DNA from 4 places in the Solibacillus sp. FSL K6-1523 genome. Region 4 is predicted to be linked to each of the others. Evidence: riboswitches for the same ligand, from Rfam matches in the RefSeq annotation. Region 4 holds a riboswitch; each other region holds the start of a gene.
The links. Region 4 has a riboswitch for cobalamin ahead of MHI10_RS15145 (glutaredoxin family protein). Riboswitches for the same ligand answer to the same signal wherever they lie in the genome.

Region 1: it holds a riboswitch for cobalamin, as region 4 does, so the genes downstream of both, MHI10_RS02585 (ABC transporter substrate-binding protein) here and MHI10_RS15145 (glutaredoxin family protein) in region 4, are expected to answer to the same signal.
Region 2: it holds a riboswitch for cobalamin, as region 4 does, so the genes downstream of both, MHI10_RS00925 (class I SAM-dependent methyltransferase) here and MHI10_RS15145 (glutaredoxin family protein) in region 4, are expected to answer to the same signal.
Region 3: it holds a riboswitch for cobalamin, as region 4 does, so the genes downstream of both, MHI10_RS05910 (hypothetical protein) here and MHI10_RS15145 (glutaredoxin family protein) in region 4, are expected to answer to the same signal.

What each region holds. Positions count from the first base shown of each region.
Region 1 covers NZ_JBBOSU010000001.1:541,498-545,745, forward strand. Annotated here, with positions in the region: gene MHI10_RS02575 (amino acid ABC transporter ATP-binding protein) at 1-483, shown strand, start outside; gene MHI10_RS02580 (polysaccharide deacetylase family protein) at 601-1,545, opposite strand; cobalamin riboswitch at 1,890-2,091, shown strand; gene MHI10_RS02585 (ABC transporter substrate-binding protein) at 2,239-3,201, shown strand; gene MHI10_RS02590 (FecCD family ABC transporter permease) at 3,194-4,192, shown strand; gene MHI10_RS02595 (adenosylcobinamide amidohydrolase) at 4,192-4,248, shown strand, end outside.
Region 2 covers NZ_JBBOSU010000001.1:179,435-183,682, reverse strand. Annotated here, with positions in the region: gene MHI10_RS00935 (ABC transporter ATP-binding protein) at 1-561, opposite strand, end outside; gene MHI10_RS00930 (FecCD family ABC transporter permease) at 563-1,603, opposite strand; gene MHI10_RS00925 (class I SAM-dependent methyltransferase) at 1,600-2,430, opposite strand; cobalamin riboswitch at 2,729-2,905, opposite strand; gene MHI10_RS00920 (cobyric acid synthase) at 2,881-4,248, opposite strand, start outside.
Region 3 covers NZ_JBBOSU010000001.1:1,287,758-1,292,005, reverse strand. Annotated here, with positions in the region: gene MHI10_RS05925 (adenosylcobinamide-GDP ribazoletransferase) at 1-221, opposite strand, end outside; gene MHI10_RS05920 (bifunctional adenosylcobinamide kinase/adenosylcobinamide-phosphate guanylyltransferase) at 225-767, opposite strand; gene MHI10_RS05915 (ABC transporter substrate-binding protein) at 1,026-1,982, opposite strand; gene MHI10_RS05910 (hypothetical protein) at 1,979-2,527, opposite strand; cobalamin riboswitch at 2,668-2,849, opposite strand; gene MHI10_RS05905 (hypothetical protein) at 3,005-3,892, opposite strand; gene MHI10_RS05900 (MarR family winged helix-turn-helix transcriptional regulator) at 4,080-4,248, opposite strand, start outside.
Region 4 covers NZ_JBBOSU010000001.1:3,136,977-3,141,224, reverse strand. Annotated here, with positions in the region: gene MHI10_RS15150 (MFS transporter) at 10-1,374, shown strand; cobalamin riboswitch at 1,857-2,034, shown strand; gene MHI10_RS15145 (glutaredoxin family protein) at 2,164-2,388, shown strand; gene nrdI (class Ib ribonucleoside-diphosphate reductase assembly flavoprotein NrdI) at 2,385-2,744, shown strand; gene nrdE (class 1b ribonucleoside-diphosphate reductase subunit alpha) at 2,741-4,248, shown strand, end outside.

The DNA.
Region 1 (4,248 bases), 2.6 Mb from region 4:
TTTGCGAATAAAACCGCACTTGAAAATGTGGCAGAAGGGCTCCATATCGGGCGTGGTATGAAAAAGGAAGAAGCATTAAAAACTTCGCGTGAAGCACTGGACCGGGTCGGTTTATCTGAAAAATACGATGCTTATCCAAGTCAGCTTTCGGGTGGGCAACAGCAGCGGGTTGGAATTGCGCGCGCGGTCGCTTTGAATCCAGATATTATTTTATTTGATGAACCTACGTCAGCATTAGATCCAGAGCTTGTTGGAGAGGTGTTAACCGTTATGAGGGAGATAGCCAAGGAAGGGACGACAATGCTTGTTGTAACGCATGAAATGTCATTCGCACGCGATGTAGCAAACCGGGTTATCTTTATGGATGGGGGAAATATTGTAGAGGAAGGCACGCCACATGAAATTTTTGTCCAACCAAAAGAAGAGAGGACAAAACGTTTTCTTCAGCGCGTGTTGCCGGATGATTATACGTATCATATATAAAGGTCGGAATGGGTGAATTTTTACTTGCGATGTCATTCATAACATATCGGCCTCTTTATTGATCAACCTAATATTTGAATAATCAGGTGTATCCATGTAGAGGCCATATTAAGGAGATTACAGACGTGCATCCTTCTGAAAGTTAAGGGCGAAATGATTAGCTTCTTCGTATACGGCAAACTTATACCCCTGTTCTCTGTAAAATGCAATAATCTCTGGAAGTGCCGCCAAAGTTTGTGGTTTTTCGTGCATTAGCACAACTTCTCTATCAGCTTTTGTGCCACTTTTAATATTCTCTATAATTTGGGATGGATTATCTTTTAACGACCAGTCATTGGAATCAATTGTCCAATCCCAAACTTTAATGTTTGCGTCTACGATTTGATTGCGAATCTGTTCACTTTTCAACCCTGGTGCGGAACCATAAGGAGGGCGAACTAAACGGGGGTTTGTACCAGTAATCTCATGAATTAGTGCTAACGCTTCGTTCATCTCGGGTACAAACTGATTATCCTTGTATAATGTTTTGGATTCATGCGTCATGCTATGGGCACCGATATAATGTCCTTCTGTTGTTGCCCGTTTTACACTTTCCTGGAGATGCTTCTTTTTCAGGTTACTTCCTTGCATGAAAAAGGTTACTTTCACATTTTGCTCGTATAAGACATCTAGAAATTGGCCTGTTAATATGCTAGGACCATCATCAAATGTTAGGTAGACCACTTTATCTAAAGATATTTCTTCTGTACTTGCTTGTTCCTTATCTTGGCTGATTGGGGCTTCTACCTCCTCTGTAGAATCTTGTTGGGTGTTGTTGTTAACTTCAGAATTTGAGTGTTCTAAAGATTCTTCCTTTAGATTAGTTTGTTCTTTACCTTGGTTAATCGAAGGCTCTACTTTTTCGGTCATATCTTGCTTACTACTTTTTTCATTAATAGCATACGATTTTCCTACAATAAAACCAGCAAAAAAAATAGGGATTAGCATAACCAGTATCGTCATTACAATTCGTGATCTTCTTTTTTTTCTTCTTTTGTCATACTCATTTTGTGGTGCTCTCATGATTGTTAAATCCTCCTGCTGTAAATTTGAGTGTTTATGTACGTTCGTTTTTCCGTATATTATATGAAACTAGTAGACATTTGAATGTGTTTGCTATTTGAAGTGCAAAGCGATAGTGGACCTCTCGATGTTTTGTAATAATAAAATATTCACTTTTTCTAATTTTCAACATGTCGCAAATACGTTCTACCTATTTGACGGGTCAGGCAAATAAAAAGTTTATATTAATTTTATATAAATAGGTTCAACTTATATATTTAATGAATAGTGATGAAGTTTCTGAAAACTCCCTCTTATCTACATACAAACATTCATTCTTCCGCTATAATAGAATAACCTATCAATTAAATAAGAAATGTGAAGGTTCTTAAAAAATTAGTTTTTCAAATTAATGAATAAGGATTAAAAGGGAAATCGGTTTCAGTCCGATGCGGTCCCGCCACTGTAAATGCGAGTTTGTTGAAAAAAGCCACTGAAGAAATTTGGGAAGGTATCAACAAGTATTCATGCATGAGCCAGGAGACCTGCCTCTACATTGCCAACAGTAAACCTGCGAGGATCGGGAGTGGCTTATAATTATCGATTCGAAATTATTTGCATACATCAATGGAAGTCTCCCAAGTTGGAGGCTTCTTTCTTTTGGTTGAAAAAACGGTTCTAGATAGGCTACGTAAAATTTAGGAGGAAAATAAAATGAAGAAAATACAAAGTTTAGCAATGCTCTTTTTAATGGCGATGCTCGTACTAGTAGGTTGTGGCACAGGGGATTCTAAGCCTACAACAAATGATACAGAACAAAACAAAACAGCAAAAGGTAAGGATAGTGCAGCTGCACAATTCCCTGTAACGGTAACGGATTCACTAGGAAGAGAGATAGCATTAGAAAAACAACCCGAACGTATTATTTCTCTTGCCCCTTCAAATACTGAAATTTTATTTGGCTTAGGGTTAAATGAAGAAATTGTCGGCGTTTCAGATAACGATACTTTCCCAGAACAAGCAACGACAAAGGAAAAAGTAGGCGGCATGGAATTTAATTTAGAGCTAATCGCATCACTTAAACCAGACATCGTATTTGCGCATGAATCAGGCATGTACAATTTTGAAAAGGGCATGGAACAGTTAGAAGCAATGGGCATTGCTGTTTTTGTCGTAAAAAATACGGTGAATTTTGAAGAAACATATGAAACGATGAAGCAAATTGGGCAACTAACAGGCAAGGTAGCACAAGCAGATGAGATGGTTGCTACTATGCAAAAAGATATTGAAGAAATGACAACTAAGGCAGTTGGTTTAGATGGGAAATCGGCATTTATTGTTGTAGGTACGAACCCCGATTTATACGCGGTTGGCACAGGAACATTTATTAATGAAATGCTTCATACGGTAGGTGTTAAAAATAGTGTGACACAACCAGGTTGGCTACAATATAGCGCAGAGCAATTTGTAAGTGACAATCCAGAAGTGATTTTAGTAACATACGAAGACGATATTGAGGCAATTTTATCAAATCCAGCTTATGCAGAAATGGATGCAGTGAAATCTGGAAATGTTCATTTAATTGATGCGGATACAACAAGTCGTCAAGGACCTCGTATTGTAGAAGGTATTCAATCAATTGCACAAACAATGTATCCAGAGGTTTTCGGTGAATAAAAAATATACATTCGCTTATTTAGTATCAATCGTTTTGCTGCTATTAAGCGTATGGCTCGGTGTGTCAATTGGCTCGGTTAATATTCCGATTGCAACATTATGGGACAAGGCGACTGATCCCGTTGCCCACAGTATTTTATGGAAAATCAGAATGCCCCGTGTCATTTTAGCAGCAATTATCGGAGCTTCTTTAGCGATTGCAGGTGCAGCTTTTCAAGGGTTGCTTAAAAATCCACTGGCAGATCCGTATACATTAGGAATTTCTTCAGGTGCCTCGGTTGGTGCTGTGATGACGATTTTCCTAGGTATCTCGATTCCATTATTGGGAACCTTTACATTACCTGTATTTAGTATGATTGGTGCGCTACTAACGATGATTGCAGTATTAAGCTTTGCGCGAATCGTAGACCGTACACTGAAAATGGAAACACTTATTTTAACAGGTGTTATTTTTAGTTCCTTTTTAGGTTCTTGCATTTCGTTAATGGTCGCCTTAACAGGAGAAGAGTTGCGAGAAATTATCGGTTGGCTTTTAGGCAGTGTTTCAATGCGCGGTTGGCCGTATGTGAAAATGATTTTGCCATTCGCGATTATCGGAACCGTTATTATTTGGTTACAACGCCGCGAATTAAATGCGATGATTTATGGTGAAGAACGTGCGCAATATTTAGGAGTTAATGTGAAACGTAGTAAATTTATGATTTTAGCGGGTGGTTCGATGCTAACAGGTGCATCTGTTGCAGCGTCTGGTACAATTGGCTTTGTTGGTCTTGTAATTCCGCATATGGTCCGCAGTATTATCGGGGCAGATCATCGACATTTACTCCCAATTTCCTTATTGAACGGGGCAAGCTTACTCGTCATTTGTGATTTAGTATCGCGGACAATTATTGCGCCAGTTGAGCTACCAATCGGTGTAATTACAGCGTTTATCGGTGCACCAGTATTTGCTTATATTTTCTTTAAACAGCGTAGAAAGGGGGGAGCATGATGCTAAAGGTTCAAAATATTTCAGGTGGCTATCATGCAAACCCAATTGTCAAAAAC
Region 2 (4,248 bases), 3.0 Mb from region 4:
AATCGTGACGGGTAGGTCCTTCACTAAATCCATTAAATGCAGTTGATGCTCAATATCTAAATGATTTGTCGGTTCATCTAATACTAAAATTTTTGCCTTTTGCGCTAATGCGCGAGCTAACATGACACGCTTCTTTTCACCACCAGATAAATGGACGAATGTTCGATCCGCTAAATGGCCAACATTTGAAAGTGCCATACACTCCTCGACAATTTTAAAGTCTTCCACATTGTCTGAGCTTAGCCATTTTTTATATGGTATACGCCCCATCATAACGAGGTCCTTCACCGTAAAATCAAAGAGCACCGGAGATTCTTGACTGACAACGGCCATTTGCTGCGCTAGTTTTTTAGGGGAGATATCCCAAATTTCCTTTTCATGTAGCGTCACACTACCCGATGTTTGCTTTAAATGACGATAAATCATTTTTAGCATCGTCGTTTTACCACTACCATTTGGTCCAATGATGCCGATGAATTTCCCTTCCTCAATTGTGATGGACAAATTACGCAAAATTGCTTTTTCTGCTATAGAATATTCTAGGTCTTGAAGTTGTATCATTTTATTCCCCTTCTCCAAATGCATATCGCTGACGACGTAGCATCCAAATAAAGAATGGGCTACCACATAACGCTGTAATAATTCCAATTGGCATTTCTTCTGGTGCAATCGCAATACGTGCGCCCATATCCGCCCAAACGATAAAAATCGCGCCAAGTAATGCACTTAAAGGTAGGACAACTTTGTAATTTGAGCCGACTAACATTCTTACGATATGAGGAACGATTAATCCGACAAAACCGATACTTCCACTAACCGCTACAACAACACCCGTTAATAACGAAACAATAATAATAATAAAAATTCGAAAACGCTCAATATTAATTCCTAATGTTGCAGCTGTTTCCGTGCCGAGCAATAATGCATTTAATTGGCGATAGCTTAATGTTAGTAATGTAAAAACGATGACGAATACAACAGCAGGAATTCCAATGTTATTCCATTTTGCTCCGCCTAAACTGCCTAACATCCAATGCATGACCGCTTGAATGCCCCCTTGCTCCTTAGACATCATCAGCATAAAGTTCGTTAGCGCGCTTAGTACCATAGAAATCGCAACACCTGAAAGAAGTAAGCGAATCATGGATGTTCGTCCGCCAATACGAGCAAGTAAAAAAACGATACTTACAGCTGCGATTGCTCCTAAAAAAGCTGCAAATGATAGCGCATAGACACCGAGAAAGCTAAATGCACCGAGTAAAATAACCGATGTTGCACCAACAGAAGCACCCGATGAAACACCTAAAATATACGGATCTGCAATCGAGTTTTTCACTAATGCTTGAATGGCTGCACCACAAATTGCAAGTGATGCACCTACAATCATCGCGAGTAGGACACGCGGCACACGCAGTTCCATAATAATGATTTGCTGAGCGTTCGATGCGTTTGTAGTTGGTACTATACCAAGTTTATACATGAGTACCTCTATAATAAGTGAGGGGGTAATGCCTACAGAACCAACCATAATCGCGCCGATTCCTGAGCAAAGTAAAATAACGAATAACATAACTAACCAAACGTAAAATTTCCTGTTCTTCATCGCTTCACAGGCTCCCAACTAATAATCGCCGCGTAAAATTTATGACGATAGATAATTTCTCCGTTTTCTTCCGTTATAAAACCTGCAAGTGCTGCTTTTACATCATCGATCTGAAACGTGTCATTTAAAATCTTCTTACTTTGCGCGGTATATAATGCTTCATATGAGGCATAGCGATATGTACGTTCTAGTGGAAGCATTTCACAATCTGCATAAATCCCAAGCTGATAAAGCATATTGACGATTCCAATATAATCACGCCTTGGATATTTAATTTGATAACCGAATTGTTGATCGAGTACAACATAATGAGGCTGAATAGGCCCTGTTGTTAAGCCGATAATGACGCGCTTTTTTGCCAAGCGATTCATCTTCAACAATGCCTCATTCATTTCATAGATCCGGTAATAACAATTGACGCCAATGACAACATCATGCTTTTCTACTTCAGCATCTTCCCATTTTGCATGGACGTACTGCACCCCTTCGTCTTCTACAAAATATTGTTGTAAATATTGAAGAACACTTTCTGAACCATCTACTAATGTTAGCTTTTCAGCATCTTCTCGTAATGGAAAGGTGTAATTTCCCCATCCCGGACCGATTTCTAAACACGTCGCATTTTCCGGTATATGTTTCCGCATTTTTTCATAAATCGGCTTCGTATGGGCATCCGTTTGGCGATAGGATTTTTTTTGCATCGATTGAGACCAAAATGCTTCTTCTAATGCATCATCAATCATTCGTTCAGGCATTTCACCGTGCCAATTATGCATGCCTTCTTTCCATAGCTTCTCAAAATCGATATGTAAAGGTGACCCTTTCATTTCAAGCATCTCCTTTCTTATAAAATACAAAAAAACGTATAAATCAAATTGTTTATACGATCAAATACGCCTCGGCGTATTTGCGTCCAGATTTTTTTTCGAGCTTGCTCGAAAAACTCCTCTAAAAAATCTGTGACATCCGCCGGGGGCTTTAACTTGATTCAGCCTGGAATTGAACTCCCACTGAATTAAAGTCATTCTTGGCATTCATCCCCCACTAATAGAAGTGGAGAACTTCTGCTGAAGCAAGTTAATATGCCATTATGTATTGCATAGTGGCTCTTATACTCCCGTAAGAACAATATTCCGTTTATCAGCAGGTATCCTGACTTCGCATCCTAAAGTTCATAGCCCTTCCCGCAAATATTTTGCAGTGGTATCGCTACAACTCTCCGCTTCACAGTGGCGGGTACCGTGGTGACTTTCCATCACTCTTCCCTTTACGTATTTCTACACTGATAAATGTATTAAATTGTATACTTTCTTCATATCTAAATGCTGGCGCACATGTTCATCCAAAAGTTCATACGCCTGTTCACGACGATCCTCATCTGATACAACATCCCCAGCAACTAATTCCAGATTTTTTTCATTGCGTATAAGGTTGAAATAGTCGCGTGTAAAATGACGATTTTGGAAGATACCATGCACATATGTACCGATAATTTGTTCCGTATAAACACCATCTTGTCGACCATCATCAAAAGTAATAAACGGTGTCATTTTCTTCGTTGCCACACTGCGACCTAAATGGATTTCATAACCCTTCACATCGTGACCTGTTACAGTTTGGCCATGTACTTGTACGGTTTGTTTTTCTGTTACAAAATGCGTCTCAATTGGTAATAGCCCGAGTGATAAGTACGTGCCACCACTTCCTTCAATCGCAGACTCATCGCGAATGACTTCTCCAAGCATTTGGTAGCCTCCACAAATACCTACGACTTTTCCACCTTTTTGTGCATGCTTCAAAATGCCTTGTGCTAAGCCATTTTCTTGTAGCCACAAAAAATCTTCTACCGTATTTTTAGTGCCTGGCAAAATAATGACATCTGGCTGCTTTAAATCTTTTAATGAAGACACAAACCGAGGTCCCACTCCTGGTTCCTCAAATAATGGGTCAACATCTGTAAAGTTTGAAATACAAGGTAAGCGAATAATCGCAACATCAATTGCAAATTCTTGTTGCTGTGGTTTTTTTAATCGTAAGCTCGATAGTGCCATCGAATCCTCCGCTTCAATTTGTACATCCACATATGGAATAACACCTAAAACAGGAATTCCCGTATAGTTTTCAAGCCATTCCACACCACTATCCAATAATTCCTTCATCCCTCGGAATTTATTAATAATGACACCTTTTACCCGAGCGCGTTCTTCATCATCCAAAAGTGCTAACGTACCAACGATTGAGGCAAACACACCACCACGTTCAATATCCGCAACTAAAATGACACTTGCATCGGTTTCGTGTGCCATACGCATATTCGCAATATCACGTGCTTTCAAATTGATCTCCGCTGGACTGCCCGCACCTTCCAATACTAAAATTTCAAACTGTTCGCTTAGACGCCCAAGTGATTTCCGTATTTCTGGCATAACATCCTCTACAAATGTTTCTCGGTATGTCAAAGCATCCATATTCGCTAAATGTTTTCCATGTAAAATCACTTCAGATATCATTTCCCCTTTTGGTTTTAGGAGGATTGGATTCATATCTGTTGTCGCGTCAATTTTAGCGGCTTCTGCTTGTACACCTTGGGCACGACCAATTTCACCACCACTTTTTGTAATGTATGAATTCAATGCCATATTTTG
Region 3 (4,248 bases), 1.8 Mb from region 4:
AGAATGATTGCTAATAATAACGGTGAAATATCGCTATATGTAAATAATCCATAAGCCGTTGTCGCATATATGCCGCCCATTAGTAATCCAAGTATCGGTAAAAAGGCATACATCCATGTAACGGTTTTTGCGTTCATCTCAAACGATTTTTTCACGGGAATAGCCGAGAAAAATTGCCACGCTAATAAAAATCCAATTGTACTATTTTTCAACTTGTTCACCTCTTATTTCCATTGTTGTACAAGTTGGTATTGTACTTCATAAGCTGATTCACAATGTGTCACAATCCATTGATGAAATTGTCCGATCAGCTTTCGGTACAGTTCCACTTCATCAAATGGTGAGCGTGGTTCATCCAATATTTCATTCGATACAATGACAACCCGCACTCCTTGCTGTTGCCATGCAAGTAGCTGTTCTTGAAAGGCCAATATATAATCCGCAATCCGCTGCTCACGATTATCAAGCGTTTCTGTATGATACAACACATTGGCCAGCCATGTTGTGACACATTCAAATAATAGCACATGCTGAGCATTAAGCTGCTTCATTGCAGCCGGTATTTCCACTTGCATTTCAACAGTTAGCCAGTGTAACCCTTGCTGTTCGCGGTCTAGCTGATGCCGTTTAATTCGCGCTTCCATTTCTCGGTCAAACGCGACACCTGTTGCAACATAAATATACCGCGCGTCCTGTCCATATCGCTGAACAAACCGCTCTGCAAAGGCGCTCTTCCCACTTCTTACGCCACCTGTAATAAAAATCATTTATTTCTCACCCCTTAAAGCAGTAAAAGAACAAGCCGTTTTCTTAGCCTGTTCTCTAATTATAGATTTATATCAATTACGCCGAGGTGTAATTGCGTCCAGATTTTTTCGAGCTCGCTCGAAAAACTCCCCTTAAAAATCTGTGACATCCGCCGGGGCTTAGGTCAACACGAAGTTGATCACAAAGGCGTTGTCACAGGACGTGACGGGTTTAGCCTTTGTTCCCCAATTCAGCCGGGGTTTGAACCCCCGCTGAATCTAGTTAAATAGCTCTGGATAGACTGTTTCTGCCATGATTTGAACAGCTTGACCTATTCGTGGTGCTGGACGAGACATAATATCTCCATCAACTAAAAACACTTGTTTATTCGTCAATGCACTAATTTTATCCCAGCCAGCGCGTCCCATAATTTCACCGATTGGATCGTCTATATAATTCGTCGTTGTAATAATGATTTCGGGATTACGTAGGATAACATCTTCCTCAGCAACACTTATCCAGCTTTTTTGATCTGCAAAAATATTTTCGACACCTGCTGCATCCATTATTTCTTGTTGGAATGTTTCATTACCTGTTGTCCAAAGATCTGGTGCAGGTGAAATTTCGTAATATACTTTTTTCTTTGTTGCGATTGTAGCTGTTCTATCTTGTACTTCTTTAATTTGAGTTTGAATATCTTTGACGATTTGTTCACCAGTTGGCTTCACACCCATTACTTCTGATAATTGAATAATATCTGAATATACATCCTCAAATTGAGCAGCCGATTCGATAACAAATACTTTTAATCCAGCATCTTCTAGCTGATTAATTTGTGCTTCATCACCAACTGTATAGGCAACTACAACGTCCGGGTTTAATTCTACAATACGTTCTGCATTAATAACAGTAGATGTTGAAACACGCTCAATCTTTTGGGCAGCTTCTGGGTAACTATCATAATCTGTTGCACCGATAATTTTATCTCCTACACCTAATTCAAATAAAATTTCAGTATTGCTTGGTTGTAATGACACAACTGTTTCAGGTACAGCATCAAATGTCACTTCTACACCACGATCATCAATAACTTTATAAGATTCATTCGTATTAGATCCTTGCTGTTCTTGATTTACTTCGCCTTTTGGCTGGCTCGCTGTTTTTTCATCCACTCCACATGCTGTTAGTAAAAGCGCGGCTGCGAGTGGTGCAACCCATTTCATTTTAATTTTCATCGGTGTTCCTCTTTTCTTTTTTTAACTGGATAAGATTTACTAATAAACGGAATTTCATTATAAGCATGTTGTTTGTTCATATAAACAGCCATAACGAAAAATACATTCGCTAAAAGCCCTAAGAAATCAAATAAAATTTCCGGTACATCTCGTTCTTCACTCACTTTATGTAAAGCACGGTATGACTTTTTCGCTTCACTTCGGCAAATATGAAGCCTTACAGCACTTTCTATTCCCTGTGGCAATAAAAACTGTTGAATCACGTCTTCAACATGACTGACATAAAAATCATAGCGCTCACTTAACCAATTTAAATCATCTAAAGTAATCGCCATTTTCCCTCGTACAGAACCATTTACATGATAAGCAAGTGGCTGAATAATTTGCAAGTCTTCTAAAACAATCCTTCCTTTATCATCCTCTACTAATGTTGGTAAGACCGCACCAATTCTAGTCGTCAATGAATCTGTTCGGATTTCATAATCCACTAAAGAAATTTTTTCACGCATAAATGGATAGCACGAATAACGCATGTCCTTTTTCAATGCAAGTCCCTCACTTTTGTTCTAATTATTTGTAACGGCAATAAAAAAATGCCACCCAAGGAAATGGATGGCATCATAAATATCATAATAGAAAACTACGATTATTCCTGCCGCACATTCTCTTTAAATCCGAAGAGTATTTGTTACGATCAGAAAAAGCTTGGTGTCTTGGCTTTGCGCTTATCATACACGTGAAAATATCCCCACTTTTTAGCAGTCTCTTTTCATCAGTATTTATCAGCGCTCACAGTTACGGATATAGCTTCGGATTCACACCGAATTCCCAATTTATGCTTATAGCACTTTTTCCTGCAAACTTATTAAATTGATAAACATACTGTACCATACGAAAGTTCACATGCAAATAAGTATTTAGGTATAACGTTATTTTAACACGTCTGTTGATTGACTAACCTTTCTGTAAAAAAACAATAAAAAAGAGTATTCTCATGTAGATTCGCGTTGAATTGGAAGTTATTAATCTCCACCCCCACCACAGCTTGAGCAAGAACTACCAGACGAGCAACTATTACAAGAGCTTCCAGACCCGCAACTCGTACAACTTGATGAACCGTTGCTGCTTTCATTCATGTAATTATAAAATTCATCATAATGAAAATAGGAAACAGATAGGAAAGGAATGAGCATTGCGTTGTATTTTTGCTGACTTTTCCCTTTCTTCATCATTGCACGTATGGCATTTTTATCATGGTCTTTCACTCTATTTGCCGTTTTTTTCATGGATGCAATCAGTGAAAGGACAACTGGCATACTCTTGGCATCACTCTTAAAATATTTATCTATTAATTCATTTTCCGGGAAATCTTTAAATTCATCAATAATATTGGGAGGCACAGGGAATCTGAAAAAGCCTTTATATAGATGAATGTTCTCCTTTCTTATGTAGAAAAGTTCCGCATATATCCAATCAAAAAAACCACGTAAATTTGGATCTGGTTCCACATTAACATTCGGACTGTGATGAAGTGTTGTCCCTAAATAATTTTTTGAAAAGTCCTCATACTCACGGGTAAACATAAGCATCTCATGCCATAATTCATCGACTTTCTCACTAAACATTGGCGATTCTTTTAAAAGAGAAGTCAAAATAAAATAACGTTTCAAATCCAGAAGACGCCAGCCGTACTCATTTCCCTTTAACTTATTTTGTCTACTTACCCGATCCGCTACATTTTCCATATAACCTTTATTAAGGGATTGCTCCAAGTCGACACTGAGCTTTTTTAATCCTTTAATTGATTTTATATCTAATACTTGTGGAGCTAAACTAAATGTAAATGCGCGTTTTTTGCGTATAAATAATATAAACCAAATTAAAACGACAAGCAGGATTAACCATTCCATTGAACTCCCCCCATTCCTATTTGAAAACATTTCCATAATCTTACCACGGTTTCTTTACTAAGGACCATCCATTATTGTGCTAAATATGGATGTAACCTTGACCAGTTATAGAAATGTGCAAAAAAATATGTAGGGGAAAATCCACTTTCAGATTTCCTCCTACAAAATTAATTAATATTGTAAATATTTAACCTTTATTCAAAATCTTTTTCATTAAATCCAAAAATAAAGTTTTTTCATCTTCTGTAAGATTTTCAGTGAAGACTTGTTCAACCGTTCTCCAAACATTTAGAACTTCCTCTTTTATATCCATACCTGCTTGCGTAAGGGAAACGAGTGTTACGCGTTTATCCAAA
Region 4 (4,248 bases):
GAGGATATCATGAATACAGTCAACCCTATTGAAATAGTTAATCACAGTAAATTAAAAGGCTTTCATTATATTTTAATCATTTGTTTGTTTTTTATTATGATGTTCGACGGCTATGATGTTGTTATTTATGGGGCGACCATTCCTTTTTTAAAGGATGAATGGGGATTCTCTAATATCGTAGCGGGGTCAATTAGTAGTTATACAACGATCGGTACGGCAATTGGTGCGGTGTTATTCGGCTTGTATGCAGATCGTTTTGGAAGAAAAAACATTATTATTTTTACAACCTTCCTTTTTAGTTTATTTACATTATTATCTGGATTTGCAACAACGCCTCTCTTATTTATCATTTGTCGTGTCATTGCAGGATTAGGATTTGGGGGAGTTATGCCGAATGTTGCTGCTTTAATTTCAGAATATGCCCCGACAAAACATCGTGCGGCCATTATTTCATTCATTTTTTGCGGGTACTCTGTAGGTGCGATGCTTGCCTCATTTAGTGGCCAAGTATTTCTAGAAAAATTCGGTTGGCAACCTGTTTATTGGATTGCTGGTTTACCACTTCTTATTTTGCCTTTTATCGTGCGTATCATTCCAGAATCCCTTAATTCTTTAGTTCAACAAAAGGATACGAAAGCGCTTGCTGCTGTTCTTCGAAAAATAGAGCCGACGCTTCCGAAAGATGTTCAATTTACATTTGCCGAGCAGCTAGCAAGTCAAAAGTCTCCAGTACGTGATCTGTTCAAAAATAAACTTGCTTTAAGTACAACGATGTTTTGGTTATCATGCTTCTGTACATTTATCTTAATGTATTCTTTAAATACATGGCTTCCAACATTAATGATGAATGCAGGCTATGACTTAAAATCGAGTTTGATGTTTATTGTAGCGCTACAATTCGGTTCAATTGCTGGCACAATGGTATTCGGTAATTTCATTAAATATTTTGGTTTCAAACGTGTCCTTATCCCGCTTTATTTAGTTGGAGCGGTATCACTGACATTGATTGGTTTTTCAAAAAATATTTATCTTGCTTATGGGCTAATTGTTATTATTGGTGCTGCTTCACTTGGTTTACAAAATATGTCGAATGCTTATGTGGCGGAATATTATTCAGTCGATGTTCGCGCTGCAGCACTTGGTAGTACAATGGCTTTTGGACGTATTGGTTCCATCGTTGCCCCAACGTATATGGGCATTTTATTAACGTTTAATCTCCAGCCACAAATTAACTTTATGGCAATTGGTATTGCGGCAATTTTTGGTGCAATAGCGATGAGTTTTATTCGTGAAGAACGTGCAGACTACGCGGTGGAGAAGCGCGTAACGTCTAATAAAGTCACAAAAGTAAAAGCTCCTGCGAATAGTTTATAATCTTTGTCAGCTGAAAAATAAAAAATTCCATAGCAGTTTAGCGAAGCCTTATAAAAAATCAGGGACGGTTGAAAAGCGTCCCTGATTTTTTATTGCTGGGATTTCCGGTTAATAGCCAAGTAGTCGGCCTTGATAGCCAAAATTACGCAAATTATAGCCATATTCTGATCGCTAATAGCCAAACATCAGCAGGTTATAGTCAAAACAATGCAGTTAATAGCCATTCCACGTTATAATAGCCAATTTCCCTCATTTTATAGCCAAATTTGCCAACCTCTTATACTTTGCAGCTGATTTCCATTCTAAAAAGGGCTATGTGGCAAGAACAGATTTTGGTGTTGCTCCATTTATGATATACTCTATTTTGGTAAAAATTTTGATGAATTATTATACTAAACCAATACATATTTATGGTAATCGTTATTTGAGATTTACTTTTCATTTGAAGGATGGTACACTAAGGGCTATCCAACAACAATATATTGTGTTTGTTTTTTGAAGGTACTACTATATGTAGTTTAAAAGGGAAGTTCGGTGCAATACCGACGCTGTCCCCGCAACTGTGAAGCTGACGATGATTAAATCCACTGTACATTCGTATGGGAAGGTAATCAGAGAATGAAGCAAAGCCAGGAGACCTGCCTTTAGAAAACCAATCAATCATTTCTTCGGGGACTGGGAAATGGGGACGTCACCACTTTTAGGTATTATTAACGTTTCCATTTTAGGCTGTCTCTGTAAAAAGAGACGGCCTTTTTATTTTATTATTTAAGAAAAGAGGAATTTATTATGAAACTTTATACGAAAACAATTTGTCCGAAATGTCTTTGGGTGAAATCTGAATTGCAAAATGCAGGACTTGAAGCGGAAATTATTAATATTGATCATGATGAGCAAGCAAAACAAAAAATTATGGAAGCTGGGCTTTTGAGTGTACCTGTTCTTGAAGTGGATGGAACGTTTACAGCAGATGTTAAGGAGATTATTGCTCAAATTGAGTTGATTACGCAATGATTGTTTACGCGAGTCGTACAGGGAATGTGCGTAGTGTTGTTTCGAAGTTAGAAAAGGAATCCATTGAAATTTCGGAAGGATTACTATTGAAAGAGCCTTATTTATTAATCACTTACACAGATGGATTAGGAGCTGTCCCTGCAAAAGTATCTCATTTTTTAGAAGAGAACCGAGCATTTTGTAAAGGGGTAGTTGTGAGTGGTAATAGTAATTTTGGACATACGCAATTTGGCGCTGCTGGAGAAAAAATTGCGGACACTTATGAAGTACCTTTAGTGTGTAAATTAGATTTAAGGGGTTATCAGGCAGACTATGACGTGATACAAGCATTTTATGAAACGAGGGTATTAGCATGAAAACATATTTAAAGCTGAATAATGATGTATTGAATCGTTATAGTACAACGGGTCAACTAGAGTTAGAAAAAGATCATGAGGCAACGCGCCGTTACTTTTTAGAATATGTAAATGTCCGTTTACGTTATTTTATTGATCTAGAAGAAAAAATTCGCTATTTAGTTGATGAAGGTTACTATGAAAAAGAATTTATCGACATGTATGAGATGGAATTTATTAAACATTTGTACAAAAAAGCGTATGATTATAATTTCCGTTTCCCATCTTTTATGAGTGCGAGCAAATTTTACGATAGCTATGCAATGAAAAGTCGTGACGGGGAAGAAATTTTAGAAAAATATGAAGACCGCATTGTCATTATTGCCTTGTATTTAGCAAAAGGTGACAAAATTTTAGCAGAACGTTCTGTAGAAGCGATTATGGAAGCGTATCAACCTGCAACGCCGACTGCATTAAATAGTGGAAAAAAAGCACGTGGTGAATTAGTAAGTTGCTTTAAATTATCGATGGATGACTCGATGAATAGTATTTCTGAAAATATTGGCTATTGTTTAGAACTTTCACGCCTTGGCGGTGGGGTTGGCGTGAACTTAACTGATTTACGTCCATTAGGAGATCCAATTAAAGAAATTTTAAACCGTGCAAGTGGTGTAATGCCAGTAGCGAAACTTTTGGAAAACTCGTTTAGTTATTCCAATCAGCTGGGACAACGAAATGGTTCGGGCGTTGTCTATTTAAATATTTTCCATGCGGACGTTGAAAATTTCATTTCTTCAAAAAAACCGAATGCGGATGATAAAATTCGCCTCGCTACTTTATCGACAGGTATTATTATTCCGAGTATTTTCTTTAACCTTATGAAACGTGATAAAGATATAGTGCTATTTAGTCCATACGATATTTTTAAAGAATACGGCAAGCGCATGTCTGAGATTTCAATTTCGGAAATGTATTATGAGTTACTAGACAATCCGAAAATTCGTAAAATCAAGCGTTTAAATGCACGTAAACTTTATACGGAAGTGAAAAAAGCACAATTTGAATCGGGTTATCCATTTGAAATTTTTGATGATAATGTCAATGATGTGCATCCACTTAAAAATATTGGCCGTGTGAAAATGTCCAACCTATGTACTGAAATTTTACAAGTACAGCAAACAAGTTTAATTACGGACCAAGATCAACCGAATGAATACGGGCTAGATGTATCTTGTAACTTAGGTTCAATCGATATCCATGCAGCAACGAAAGTGAATGATTTTGGAGCGTTAGTCGATACGGCGATGCGTTTATTAACGAATGTTTCCCAAATGACGAACATAAAAAATGTACCGTCTGTTGTAAAAGCAAATGAATTAATGCATTCCGTAGGGCTTGGTTGTATGAATCTTCATGGCCATCTTGTTACTGAGGAAATCATGTACGGCTCGAAGGATTCTGTTGATTTTATAGATCGTTTTATGGAAGCGATGAACTACTACTCACTTCAATCATCAATGGAAAT